Regions from separate parts of the Peribacillus simplex NBRC 15720 genome, predicted to be linked through region 1. Evidence: a T-box and tRNA genes for the amino acid it is inferred to sense, from the RefSeq annotation. Region 1 holds a T-box; the other holds one or more tRNA genes.
What was found. The T-box of region 1 lies ahead of BS1321_RS20445 (valine--tRNA ligase). A T-box ahead of a tRNA ligase gene usually reads a tRNA of that ligase, here a tRNA-Val.

Region 1 (7,051 bases):
GATGCAAGGCTTCATGAACGACTTCTATATTCGATAATAATAAATTTGAACTGGCTACCATTTTTCCAAAAACTTTTGGAGAAAGGTAGCCAGTTTTTTTGAATTCAATCAGTACGTGGAAGAACCGAATCAAACGTTGAAGGATATGAAGGTAAGTCAATTAATAAGACGGTAGGCCGAATAAATGGTTTCATGCCGAATTTTTCAGGCCGATTGATACAATCCAGCATTAATTTTAGCCTGGAAGAATTGAATCTCCTTCTTTTTAAAAGGTTCATGAAATATAAGGCCTGGAGTGTTGCAAATGAAATTAAGGAATAATCAGCTACCTTCCCTCATAGATTGATATTGGTATAGGTACCGTTTCTTGAAGCTGAAAGGAGGAGTTGTCTTGTCGCAAGAAAATGAATCGTATTTACGATTTTCTTTAGAGGAATCCGTTTGGTTCCAGAAGGGACAGGAAGTGGCTGAGCTATATTCCATTTCCCTTGATCCAAATGTGTCGATTCAAGAAAGTGATCAATATGTTTTTATACGAGGCTCGTTAGATTTAAGCGGTGAATACAAAGACTCGCAAAATGGTGAAGAAGAGGAGTTTTCGCAGACCTTTTTGCCAAAAGCGGTTCAAAAGGTCGAGAGGCATCTCAATGGACTTAATGAGTTCACACACCGTTTTCCGGTTGATATAACGATTCCGAATAATCGGATTGCCTCATTGGATGAGGTCGATGTCTCGATTCAGAGCTTTGATTATGCCATGCCTGAGCATAACTGTTTGAAATTGCAGGCGGACCTTTTGATAACCGGAATCTATAATGATTCATATGTAGAAGAACGGTTCGATACTGAGCAGGAAGCTGGGGAAACAGAGGAACAGGAAGAAACGGATGGGGAAAATGAGTCATATATTCCTTATGCAGCTTCAGTGCCGCCAATCCCGGATTTTCAGCCTGTTTTCCGTGATGAGGAGGAAGAAGAGTTATACTCGCCTTTTTCTGCAGAGGCAAAACGAGTTTCTGAAGCAAACGAAGAAGAAGAAGAGGAACCGATTTATTTAAGCGATCAGCATAATGCCCCAGTTTTTGAAATTCCCGTTTCACCATATCCTGAAGAGGAAGAGTGGGAAACGGAAGTGCATAGACAGGAAGAAGCTGAAGCTGTAGAGGAAGAAGTGATTGGTGATCCGCCTGACTCCACGGAAAAGGTACCTTCCCTGGGTGAGGCGAAACTGGAGGAAGAACCAAGCAGGCAGGATTCCATGGAGAAGATGGAGATTCCTAGCGTGACATTGAGAGAAGAAGTAGTAAAAGATCCAAGTCATGCAACCAATCATCAAAATAGCCCAGTTTCAAATTTAGAAACCGAGGATGTCATCCGGCAGGAAGAAGATGAAGTTGCAGCTGGTCCTATCCTTAATGAGAATGTGAAGGTGGAGCAGGGAGAGGAATTCAATTCGTCCATAAGCGATCTATTCAAAAAGAGGGAAAGACCTGTGCCTCCGGCTAAAGAGGGTAAGAATTTCAAAGGCAGGAAACAAGCCGCGGAACGTGATGATAAAGATACGGCCGATCATGATGAAAAGCAGACTTCCATCATGGATTTATTCGGACGGAAACAAGAAGAAGAACTGGTAAGGATGAAGGTTTGCATTGTTCAGCAAGGGGAAACGCTTGATGACTTGGCTCAACGATATGATGTTACGGTTCAATCGATACTTTTCAGCAATGAATTGGAATCGAATCAGAACGTCCATGAAGGGCAAGTCATCTATATACCGAAGGCGGTTGCATATAAGAATTGACCAGGACAGAGAGCAGAGCATATGGTCTGCTCCTGTTTTTTAGGTGCTAGAGGAATCGGATTGTTTAGTTTTTTTAGAGAAAGTGAGTGAGTCTCGTGAGGGAAAACGAGAATCAGCAGCCTGCCAATCGGGATCAGGACACGGAGACCGTATTGAAGGAATATGCCATGTATGTACAATATATTGAGGACTTCGGGCGTGTAAAAAAAGTATACAGTGATCGCGGTACATTTGCCTTGAAATCCATGTTACCTCAGAACGGCATGGATTTTATCAAAAATGTTCAAAAACTGTACCATCGCGGCTATAATCGGATCGTTCCGATTTATCAAACGATGGATCAGCGTTACGCCGTTCTTCATAATGGACGTTTGTATTACCTGATGCCCTGGCTCAATAATGAAAGGGACGGGGAGCGCGATGAAAAACATAAGCAAATGTTCAGGGAGCTTGCTCGGATGCATACACTTTCCGTTAAGGAAATACAAGTGGATATTGAGGAACGGGAAGCCCATTATGAGCGGACGCTTGATGCCTGGAATAACGAGAAGGAATTTATGGATGAGTATATTGTCAGCTGTGAAAAGAAGTGGTATATGTCTCCATTTGAACTGACGGTATGTTCTTTCTACAATGATATTTCACAGGCGCTGAAGTACTCGATCAAGAAGTTTGAAACCTGGTATGAAAAGACGAAGGAAAGTGAAAAGGTTCGAACCGTGGTCACGCACGGAAAGTTTTCTTTGAAGCATTTCGTTTATGATGAGCGGGGATATGGCTACTTCATCAATTTTGAGAATTCGAATACGGCACCGCCGCATTTTGATTTACTGCCATTTCTCGTTAAATCGGCCAGGACCTATCCTGTCCAATGCGACGACTGCGTTGACTGGCTCTATAACTATTTTCGTTATTTTCCGTTAAAAGAAGATGAATTGCTGCTCATGCAAAGTTATCTGGCATTCCCTGGATCAGCATTGGAATTAGTGAAGGGTTATTCCGATGGCAGGGGCCATCGTTCAGAGCTTGATAATGTCACTCAACTGCAGCGGCAATTTTGGCTGCTGAAAAATATTGAATATATGGTGATGAAAATCGAAGAAATTGAACAGCAGAAAAAGGCGGCTGCTGAGGCTGCCAAAGAGGAACAATCACCCCCAAGCTAAATATACATGATTGGATCATCTCCAGTCATGTATATTTTTTTGCTGTAAGGGAATAATTAAATCCATTCGAAATATAAAGACATGGCCAGAAAAATAAATGCGATTAGCAGGAGCATATCGAAGAAAGTCGGGAAAATCAGCGTACGTAATCCTTGGAATACGATAAAGGGGACGATGAACTGCTGGCAGACCCCGCGGAATTTCTTCATCCAAGGCGGTAAAGTGTAGGGAGTATATCTTCGCTTTTTCATATTATTACCTTCCTTTATAGGACTTCTTATATTCTATGGGTGGGTAGTGGAAAAGGTGAAAAAGCCGTCACATTCATTGGTCTAGGTGGATAAAATAAAGAAAATGACCTTGAATGTATGAAATGGGATGGTTCCTGAGAAAGTAAGCGAAAAGATGATTGACTCGAGCCCCATATTTTTTGTACTATATACTATATGCATTCAATGATTTTACATATGAATATAAATCAATGCAAAGACCGGAAATAGTAAGATGAAATGCACTTTTCAGAGAGGAAACCAAATTGGTGCGAGGTTTCCAGGTAGCAGCATCCGAAGTCGTCCGCGAGCAGTTTTCGTGAACCTCGTAGTAGCGAAGGCCGGTGAAGAGCCGTTATCAGATTTGAGAGCCGAAAAGAGATGTTTTTCTTTTTCGGAAAAAAGGTGGCACCGCGAACAACTTCCTTCGTCCTTTTATGATGATGGAAGTTTTTTTTATGCCCAAAAAAGGAGGAAATGATATGGAAGAAAACCAAATTTCGATGCCGACTAAATATGATCCGCAGACGATAGAGAAAGGCCGCTACAAATGGTGGCTTGATGGGAAGTTTTTCGAAACGACGGGTGACGATAAAAAAGAACCATATACGATTGTCATTCCACCACCGAACGTGACAGGTAAGCTGCATCTTGGCCACGCTTGGGATACAACACTTCAAGATATATTAACACGCATGAAAAGAATGCAAGGGTTTGATGTTTTATGGTTGCCGGGCATGGACCATGCTGGTATCGCCACTCAAGCGAAAGTTGAACAGAAACTTCGTGCCGAAGGCGTAAGCCGTTATGACCTAGGACGTGAAAAGTTTGTAGAAGAAACATGGAAATGGAAAGAAGAATATGCGAGCCATATCCGTGAACAATGGTCAAAGCTTGGTCTTGGCCTTGATTATACCCGTGAACGCTTCACTCTTGATGAGGGGCTTTCAAAGGCAGTGCGTGAAGTGTTCGTATCGCTTTATAACAAGGACTTGATTTATCGCGGCGAATACATCATTAACTGGGATCCATCAACGAAAACGGCATTATCCGATATCGAGGTTATTTACAAAGATGTGCAGGGCGCATTTTACCATATGAAATATCCATTGGTTGACGGATCAGGCGAAATTGAAATAGCCACGACTCGTCCAGAAACGATGCTTGGCGATACAGCGGTTGCCGTACACCCTGAGGATGATCGTTATAAACACTTGATCGGCAAAATGGTCCGCTTGCCAATTACAGGCCGGGAAATCCCGATTGTCGGGGATGATTATGTCGATATGGAATTTGGTTCAGGTGCGGTAAAAATTACACCGGCTCATGATCCGAATGACTTTGAAATCGGGAACCGCCACAATTTGGAGCGCATCCTTGTCATGCATGAAGATGGCTCGATGAATGAAAAGGCCGGTAAATATGAAGGCATGGACCGTTTTGAATGCCGTAAACAAATCGTCAAGGACCTTCAGGACGAAGGAGTACTCTTCAAAATCGAAGATCACCTTCACTCAGTAGGCCATTCAGAGAGAAGCGGTGCTGTTGTTGAACCATATCTTTCGACTCAATGGTTCGTTAAAATGCAGCCGTTGGCTGATGCATCCGTTGAGCTTCAAAAAGGAACCGATGAGGAAAAAGTTCATTTCGTACCAGATCGTTTCGAAAAAACATATCTGCACTGGATGGAAAATATCCGCGACTGGTGCATTTCCCGTCAGCTTTGGTGGGGTCACCGCATTCCAGCCTGGTACCATAAAGAAACAGGTGAAGTGTATGTAGGTCACGAAGAGCCTGCGGACGCTGAAAACTGGGAACAAGATACAGATGTTCTGGATACATGGTTCAGCTCGGCATTATGGCCGTTCTCGACTATGGGCTGGCCTGACAAAGATAGTGTTGATTTCAAACGATACTATCCAACCGGAGCGCTTGTGACAGGCTACGACATCATTTTCTTTTGGGTTTCAAGGATGATTTTCCAGGCACTAGAGTTCACGGGCGAACGTCCTTTTGAAGATGTATTGATTCACGGTCTGGTTCGTGACGAACAGGGGCGCAAGATGAGTAAATCGCTAGGCAATGGTGTCGATCCGATGGATGTCATCGATCAATACGGTGCCGATTCCCTGCGTTACTTCTTATCTACGGGCAGCTCGCCAGGCCAGGACCTTCGTTATAGTACGGAAAAAGTGGAAGCGGTTTGGAACTTCTCCAATAAGATTTGGAACGCCTCCCGTTTTGCTTTGATGAACATGAATGGCATGACTTATGACGAAATCGATTTAAGCGGTGAGAAATCTGTAGCCGATAAATGGATCTTGACGCGTTTGAATGAAACGATTTCAAACGTAACCAGACTTGCGGACCGTTATGAGTTTGGTGAAGTGGGCCGTGTGCTTTACAACTTCATTTGGGATGATTTCTGTGACTGGTATATTGAAATGGCGAAGCTTCCGCTATATGGCGAAGACGAAGCAGCTAAGAAAACGACGCGCTCGATCTTGGCTTATGTACTGGATAACACGATGAGATTGTTACACCCGTTCATGCCATTCATTACCGAAGAAATCTGGCAGAACCTACCGCATCAAGGTGAGTCCATCACTGTTGCCGCTTGGCCGGAAGTGAATGAAGGGTTAACAGATACAGCTGCAGCCGAGGAAATGAAGCTGCTTGTTGAAATCATCCGCTCCGTCCGTAATATCCGTGCTGAGGTGAACACACCGCTAAGCAAAAAAATCAATTTGATTTTAAAAGCGAAAGATGAGTCCATCTTAGGGACATTACAGAAAAACAGCAGCTATATCGAGCGTTTTTGTAATCCTGAACAATTGACGATCGGAATCGAAGTCGAAGAACCTGCTCAAGCCATGACAGCTGTCGTAACTGGCGTAGAACTAATCCTTCCGCTTACAGGACTGATCAATATTGACGAAGAAGTGAAACGTCTTGAAAAAGAACTCGACAAACTTAATAAAGAAGTTGAGCGCGTACAGAAAAAATTAGGCAACGAGGGCTTCGTTAAAAAGGCGCCGGCAAGCGTCATCGAAGAAGAACGTGCCAAGGAAAAAGACTATAGTGAAAAACGCGACTCTGTAATCCACAGGATCAACGAACTGAAACAACTGTAAAACAAAAGGATGAACCAGCTTTGAGCTGGTTCATCCTTTTTGTGTTTAAACGCTATTTAACAAAAATATTCAGTCAGGAAGATATTCTTTCTTTTATGAATGTAAGGTACTCCCATACGATATTCATATCACTTAGTGCACTTAATGTCCGGCTGCCGACGACATCCTCGATTTCGTTGAGCATGAGGCTGCCATCTTCGGCAAATATGAAATCGATACCGACGAGGCCAAAATCAAACGACCTCATTACTCTTTCAACAAGGGCTAATTCGGATGCAGTCAGCTCATATAGAGAAGCCGATCCGCCCAGCGTATAATTTGCCTTGAAACTGGAAGCGGATTCCCTAAGTACAGCAGCCTTCACTTTTTTACCAACCACAAAGACGCGGATATCCCTTCCGAATAAGCCAGGTTTTTGAACTATCCAATTTCCATCATTCAGTTCGGCAAGATCATCGGCATGCTCGATTAGATATACTTGTTTCCCTCCGCGGCCACGAGTTTCTTTAGCAATGAAAGGGAACTCCATGTCATCGGCACTCGGCTTTCCGTTACAATATACCGTATCGGCCATTGGAATCCCCAGCGATGACAAATATTGATGCGTCTTTGCTTTGTCATTCGCGATTTCCGATACGAAGGAGGAGTTAAAGCAAGCAATCCCCAGTTGCTCCAGTTGCT
Region 2 (7,051 bases), 2.7 Mb from region 1:
GACGACGGGCTTATCTATCCAAGTTGCCCCTGCATTTTCCATATCATCTTTAATGCCCGGTGTACTCGTTACATTCTTCCCATGTAAAATTTTAGCTGAGATCAACACCCAACCAGCGTGACAAATTTGCCCGATGGGTTTTTTATTTTCTTCCATGCTTTGGATAAGTGATATCACTTCGGGAAACCGGCGAATTTTGTCAGGTGCCCATCCGCCCGGTACAAGAATGGCATCATATTCTTCAGCCTTAATACTGCCATACTCATATTCAGATATAGCTGGTACACCATATTTTCCAATGTATGTTTCATTCGCCTTTTCTCCAGCGAGGTGAACAATCGCTCCTTCTTCTTTTAGTCGTAAAATCGGATACCAGAGCTCTAAATCTTCAAAATCATGGTGCACAAGACTGATTATTTTCTTTCCTGCTAATCTCATGAAAATCTCTCCTTCTTTTTTACCATTCTTCCCTCTTACTTCCCTTATTCTACTGCCTGTACACTTTACATGCATTAACCGATGCATCAATATTTGGTCTAAAAATCAACCTTTACCAAGTATAACCCAGCTGCCTCCGCCATACGGCCCGTTTGGATTCTTTCTTTTGACTCTAAGATACTTGGTATACTTTCAGCATCTATTTCACCCAACCCAACTTCTATCAACGTCCCGACAATCTTTCTAACCATATTATAAAGAAATCCATCGCCTCGCACTATAACTTGGATGAAACCGGCATTTTCTTCTATATCAATGGAATATATTTCACGCACCATGGATTTTTTCTTAGACTTTGCATTTGAAAAAGCAGTGAAATCATGTTCACCTATAAAATGTTGACATGCTTTTTTCATTCTTGTGATATCCAGCTTTTTCTCTACATGCATACTGTACTTTCGCATGAAAGGATTTGTATATTGCTCGTTCCAGATCTTATACAAATAGGTTTTATCCTTAGCATTATAACGGGCATGAAAACGTTCAGGAACTAGCCTGACCTCGACAATGCTGATATCTCTTGGTAAATATCTATTCAAATAATTCATGATTTCAGCTTCAGTCAAATTTTCACCGATCTTAAAATTGGCGATTTGAGCAAGGGCATGTACACCGGCATCCGTTCTGCTGCATCCGATGATCTCGATTTTTTCCCCTACCATTTCCGTTAATACATTTTCTATTTTTCCTTGAATCGTATCATCACTATTACCGAGTCGTTGCCAACCTTTATAGCGCCCGCCATCATATTGAATGGTCAATTTATAATTGTTCATTGCTTCCTCCTATTACTGTATAGCCCTCTAAACAGAAAATTCTTGATAAAATACAAGCCCCCATACAACTCCTGCTGTATGAGGGAACAGATGGTCTTTCCTTAGAAACACATTTAAAATGTTAAGTTGTTAATGGGTTATATATCATAAAATAATGAGTTTTGTCCCTTTATTCCCTAACTTCCACAAGTCTACAGTGCATGCAGTAAAAGGAGGTCCATTTTCATGTTTCGTTTTGGATCACCCCACCGCTTACAAGGACCATGATTTATGTAAAGATATACATATTATCTATGCCATTCGATAGTAAATCCTAGCTATCAAAGTGAAATGCACTTCTGCATAGTGTACCAAAGTGGCTAACGTCATGCAACGAACGATACACCGTCATGTTCAGTTTCTGTGCAACTTTGTGCGATGCATACACAACACAGGAAAAAATAAATTGAAGTAAAGCACCTGTTAATTGAAGAAAGGTCATCAGTATTATCAAAAACTTAAACACCAAATATCACTGTTCCCTAAATCATATATACAAAAGGAAATATTAATAAAATTGAATTTACAATGATAGCACTAAGCGTCCAAATCTATGCGCATAACATTGACGGTTTCTGATAATACCATCATATATCTCAAGAAATTGTTCTCGATTAAATTGCTTCAAGTTTGGTTGGATAAAAACATCGTAATTATGGTCTGCTGTATCGAAATTACTGCTATGAACAAATTGTTGGATGAGCAGGTCATAATACTTATCTACTCAATCGTTCTCTGTAGCCCACTTCAACAATAATTCTCTTTCCTCATTATCTAGTATATGTTGCTCATTAAAACCTTTCTTCAGAGTATGTTCAGTCCTGTGTATTTCTTTAGTCAAGTAATCGATATGCTTTTCCATGTTTTCTCTTAAAAATTGAGCACGAACTTTGAACTTCATTTTATATTTGCTTATTTATCAAGCTTTCTAAGACAACTCCTCTTTCTCTGAGTCTTGTCTTATTGGATATCAGTTTAATTTCTCACTCAAAAGTCAGCTCCAGAGATATTCTCCAAGGAGGCTTCTTTTTCTTGTTTTAGTTTAAAGTCGGGTCTCCATTTTCTTAGAGTACATTAATTTATTAGCATTTTATCTAATTCACGAACTTTATCATATGACTCCAATAGTTGTTCAGGTATTAATGTTCTCCCATAATCCCAAGCATTAGTTTCTATTTCAGATTTTAGCTTTTCTTTTTCTTCTTCGTGACCATACATTAAAATCCTTAAATCATGTTTGTTTTTCTTAAAATCTAAATAATAACCAATCATACGATAAAGAATAATTTTAACAAAGTCTTCCTCTGTCTCTTTAATTCTAATTTTCCCTTTATAACCGTTAACTTGAAGGTAATTGAATTTTATAGTATTGGCATTTAATGTGTTATTAATTATCTTTTCGATATCGCTTATATAAAGCATTTAACTATCACTTCCCTTTTAAAGACTTACTTCATTATAGATTAAGTTATTCTTCCTTTATCAATATAATAAACTGTTGAGATATTAAAATCACACAGTTAAAAATAAAGGGAATATTTACTATATAATACTGAAGTGGAGGGTAAGTCATACGAGAAGTGTAATTAATCCCCTAATAGAACCCCTAAAAGGAAAGGAATTTACTTTTAATTACTCTTCCATACTTTCCTCCTTCTATTTATTTCACTTTAAAACTTTCTATCATTGGTTGTAATTCTTCTTGATATTGTTCTACCATCATTTCAAGTGAAGGAATTGTATTATACTTTTCCAAGCCAAGAAACGTAATGAAGTGCTACATTATGCGCAATATCAAAGTAGGGGACAGATTCGTGTCACTCTCTGTGAGCTGAAAATTTATCTTTGAAGTCTTTCATTGTTTGCTATATTTTCCATAGTCTTCATGCGTCATGTTCAGAGCTTCCAAGAAGTATTCCCGTGCATGGTATTTGGTAGTAAAGGTAATCCAACACATTATAGTAAAGTGGATTTTACCGAAGAATATGATTATGTACCTTTTAAAGAAAAGCCAAAAAGATGGTCTTCTTTTTACCTCCATAGTTAGCTGAATAAGCGAAAGGCTTTGCCTACAGTTCCTTGAAATATTAATTATTTCAAATAATTGTCCTGTAATACGTTTTAATCCTTCTCTATCCGCCACCAATTGAGTAAATAATACATAATGAACTATATCTTTAAAAACAAGAAAAGGCTCAAACCCTTGTTATATCAAGGATTTGAGCCTTTGGTAGTTGATGACCTGTGAGGGATTCGAACCCACGACCCCTTCCCTGTCAAGGAAGTGCTCTCCCACTGAGCTAACAAGTCGTATGTAAATCAAGCCCTTTAGAGCTTGCTTTTAAACCTTACTTAGTTGCTGACTTCTTTTCTGAACAAGATTTATTATATAGTGGTATTCAAAATAAAACAAGTAGTTTTGCTAAAAAAGTTTTTGTCGTAAAATGTCTGTGAAGTTAATCCTTGAAAGTTGCAAGCTTGTAAGAACCAGTTCAATAATTAAACTATTACATCTTTATTAGTTCCCTATATCCGTTATCTCCAGATCTTCGTAAAGCAACATGGGCCAAATTGAGGACGTATCTTTTCTCTTTATAGTCAGATATTGTCTGTGTCTTTATTTTAGTCATTCTACTGAGAGGATGACACTGAATAAGGTCATTGTATTTGAGAATTTGTTCAAGAGAGTTTACTCTTTTTTCTCGATAAACGTTTTTTTTGAACAAAGTCAAAGAAAAAAGAAGCCAGCAGGATCTGACCCCAAAATTTCTCAGAATAGAATCCACCTAACCTTTTATGAGGAAAATCCTAGGATCCTACACATAAGTTTTACTCAACTTTAATTAACAAATATGATGTCTAGGTGCTCAATCTAGGATTAAGCAAAGAAAAGCAAAAAAGATCTTTACATTGGAGAGGGGAATCTAGCAGCTTGAAAGTTAGTTAAAGGTGCATCTGCTAAAATTTCTCCGTTTGCACTTGCGCTAAATATTACTTGTACACGATCTCCTGCTTGTAACTGAAGGATTGTAGTAACCGATAGTCCAATGGGTCTTGATTTCTCAAAGAACTCATTATCAATATCTAAATCATCTCCGTTTACATTAATTGAAAGGGATGCGACATATTCTTTTGAAGAATGCTTTTTTTTGTCCTTTGAAGAATGATTTTTTTTGCAATAATCACAATTGCAACTAGTTTTTTTACAATAATCACATTTGCAATTATCTTTTTTGTTTTTTGAAGAATTATCGTTTTTACTTTTTGACGGACAAAATGAGACTTTTGCTGTTATCTCATAAATTCCATTCTCAGTTGGAATAAATGTTGATATATGCGGATTATATTCATTTGCTAAATCAAATTGTTCAGTTTGGAATAAAACTTTTACAGAGGGAGTAACCGCTGCTTTGTAAAGTTGCGGTGTGTTCTTATTAGCCCTAAAAGCAGATGCTCTCACTAGCTTATGTTTCTTATGGTCACAGTGACAGTCATTATGTTTCTTGTGGCACAAATGGCAGTCATCGGTGTTCTTTTGATCACAAATACAGTCATTGTGTTTCTTATGACAACAATGACAATCATCCGGTTTCTTTTGATCACAAATACAGTCATTGTGTTTCTTATGACAACAATGACAATCATCCGGTTTCTTTTGATTACAAATACAGTCATTGTGTTTCTTATGACAACGATGACAATCATCGGATTTCTTTTGAACACAAATACAGTCATTGTGTTTCTTATGGCAACAATGACAATCATCCGGTTTCTTTTGAACACAAATACAGTCATTGTGTTTCTTATGGCAACGATGACAATCATCCGGTTTCTTTTGAACACAAATACAGTCATTGTGTTTCTTATGACAACAATGACAGTCATCCGGATTTTTTTGATCACATTTCTTATTAAGATATGTGGTGTCTACAAAGGAATTACAATGTGGGATAAGAATATGATTTTTAATTATAATCACCTTTTTCTTTTTTTATTTTCGGGTTATTTTATTCATTATTAAAAATAATGTTTGTACAATATGGTACAAAAGTGAAAATAATTCTAACCCAAACAGTAAAAAACTACTGGTTTATAACGTTTTTAAGAAGTTGGTTGTTAACAAAAAGGAGTTGAAGTAATATTAGAAAATTAACTTCTTAAATTTTCAAAAACAAGAACAAACAGGTAGTCTAGTTCATTAAGAAACACTAAACAATGTTACTTTGAATGCTGTACTCGACGTTCAATGGATTTATAAGAATAGACACCTAAATATTGCTAATTCGATGGATTCCAGTCATTCACTAAGGAGGAAAATTTATTCAAAATAAAAAAACATTCTATTTTAATAGTTCCTTAGAATGTCAAACTATCGTACAAAAGTCCCCAACTTCACCATGATTTCCCCCTACTTGGACCCATCTTGTTTATACTCCATCACTCACTAGATAACTGCACACACCATATTGTCAAAGAATGGTGTTATAGAACCGCTCTCTTAATCATATCTATATTGAGAAGCAATCCAGCACCCTATAAGTTGGCTATTCGCTCTATCCTCCATTACGTGATATGGGTTCATCAGTGTCTACCTGGTCTTTTACATTCCTTTTATAAAAACAATAAAAATTTATGTTTTTTCACATATTAATAAGACTAATAATAAGGAAGGGGTTTTTGTGGATGTTAATCGTGGAAACAGATTCTTTCTTCTCCATCTGACATTGAGGTAAGGTGTAATGGCACTTCATTATGGATTGATGAAGAACCAGCTACTGTACATATAAGAGGATCGTTAGAAGAAAGGTCAGAAGTTGAAGAGCATAAAGAAGTGACAAAACATTCCCCCCCCTTCACAACCCGAGAAAACAAAATGGAATCATTAAAAAGCTTTTTGCAACCACTGAGAGTTGTCTCTATTAATCCTTCTAGTCCCTAATCATAAATAAACTTTTTGAAAGCAAATCGAATCAACAAAAAATCACCTCCCTTTTTTTGAAATCAAAAAGAAAAGTGATTCAGATAAGTTTTTTTGTTAAAAAGTCCACACATTATATTAACAAAGTCTTAATTTTCTCTTTTTTTATTTCGCTCAACATAAAAAAACGAACAAACGCTCCCCTTTTACTTGCATACAAAACGTACGTTCGCATACAATAATAGCAAGCAAGTCAGCAAAGGAGTGACAGGTAATGAAATATATACTTCGTAAACATATGGAAGAAAATGCTCCATTGGAGATAATTTATCTCTCCGAACAAGGTAAGATTACGCAGCGGAAAATTCAGGTGCTTGAAATTTATCCAGATCATATTCACGCTTTCTGTTTTCTAAGGCAGACAAAACGGACGTTTAAAGTGGCTAATATCCTTTCTGCCCGCCTCATTAAACCCAGGTTTGACAGGTCTGGTTGAAGATTATTAATCAAGGTTCAACCTATTAACTCTTCTTCTTCCTGGATGTCCTTTTCCTGTTCAGTTAACGATTCTTCTTCATCTCTCAGACGATGAGCTAACCTTGAGGCGGCACTCGCGGCAATGCTTGCAACGATATCATCCAGGAAGGTATGCACGATTCCTTCCTGCTTCTTATCAAGTTCGTGTATGACGCCTATTTTATTTTTATCCAAATGGCCAAAGGTCGTTACAGCAATGCTTCCGTAACCGAGTACTGCACCAAAGGCAATCGTTTCATCCACTCCGAATAGCCCTTCATCAGATTCAACAATCGATTGCAGG

Region 2: it has a tRNA-Val gene. The T-box ahead of BS1321_RS20445 (valine--tRNA ligase) is inferred to sense a tRNA for this amino acid. The anticodon was not compared.

The regions. Positions count from the first base shown of each region.
Region 1 covers NZ_CP017704.1:4,233,753-4,240,803, forward strand. Annotated here, with positions in the region: gene hemL (glutamate-1-semialdehyde 2,1-aminomutase) at 1-2, shown strand, start outside; gene BS1321_RS20425 (LysM peptidoglycan-binding domain-containing protein) at 392-1,801, shown strand; gene ysxE (spore coat protein YsxE) at 1,897-2,967, shown strand; gene BS1321_RS20435 (hypothetical protein) at 3,024-3,218, opposite strand; T-box leader at 3,445-3,674, shown strand; gene BS1321_RS20445 (valine--tRNA ligase) at 3,719-6,370, shown strand; gene BS1321_RS20450 (ATP-grasp domain-containing protein) at 6,444-7,051, opposite strand, start outside.
Region 2 covers NZ_CP017704.1:1,265,056-1,272,106, forward strand. Annotated here, with positions in the region: gene BS1321_RS05890 (type 1 glutamine amidotransferase domain-containing protein) at 1-438, opposite strand, end outside; gene truA (tRNA pseudouridine(38-40) synthase TruA) at 537-1,274, opposite strand; gene BS1321_RS05900 (hypothetical protein) at 2,388-2,735, opposite strand; tRNA gene BS1321_RS05905 (tRNA-Val) at 3,552-3,623, opposite strand; gene BS1321_RS28700 (hypothetical protein) at 4,219-4,773, opposite strand; gene BS1321_RS27345 (hypothetical protein) at 4,773-5,168, opposite strand; gene BS1321_RS05925 (hypothetical protein) at 6,506-6,727, shown strand; gene BS1321_RS05930 (phosphatidylglycerophosphatase A family protein) at 6,745-7,051, opposite strand, start outside.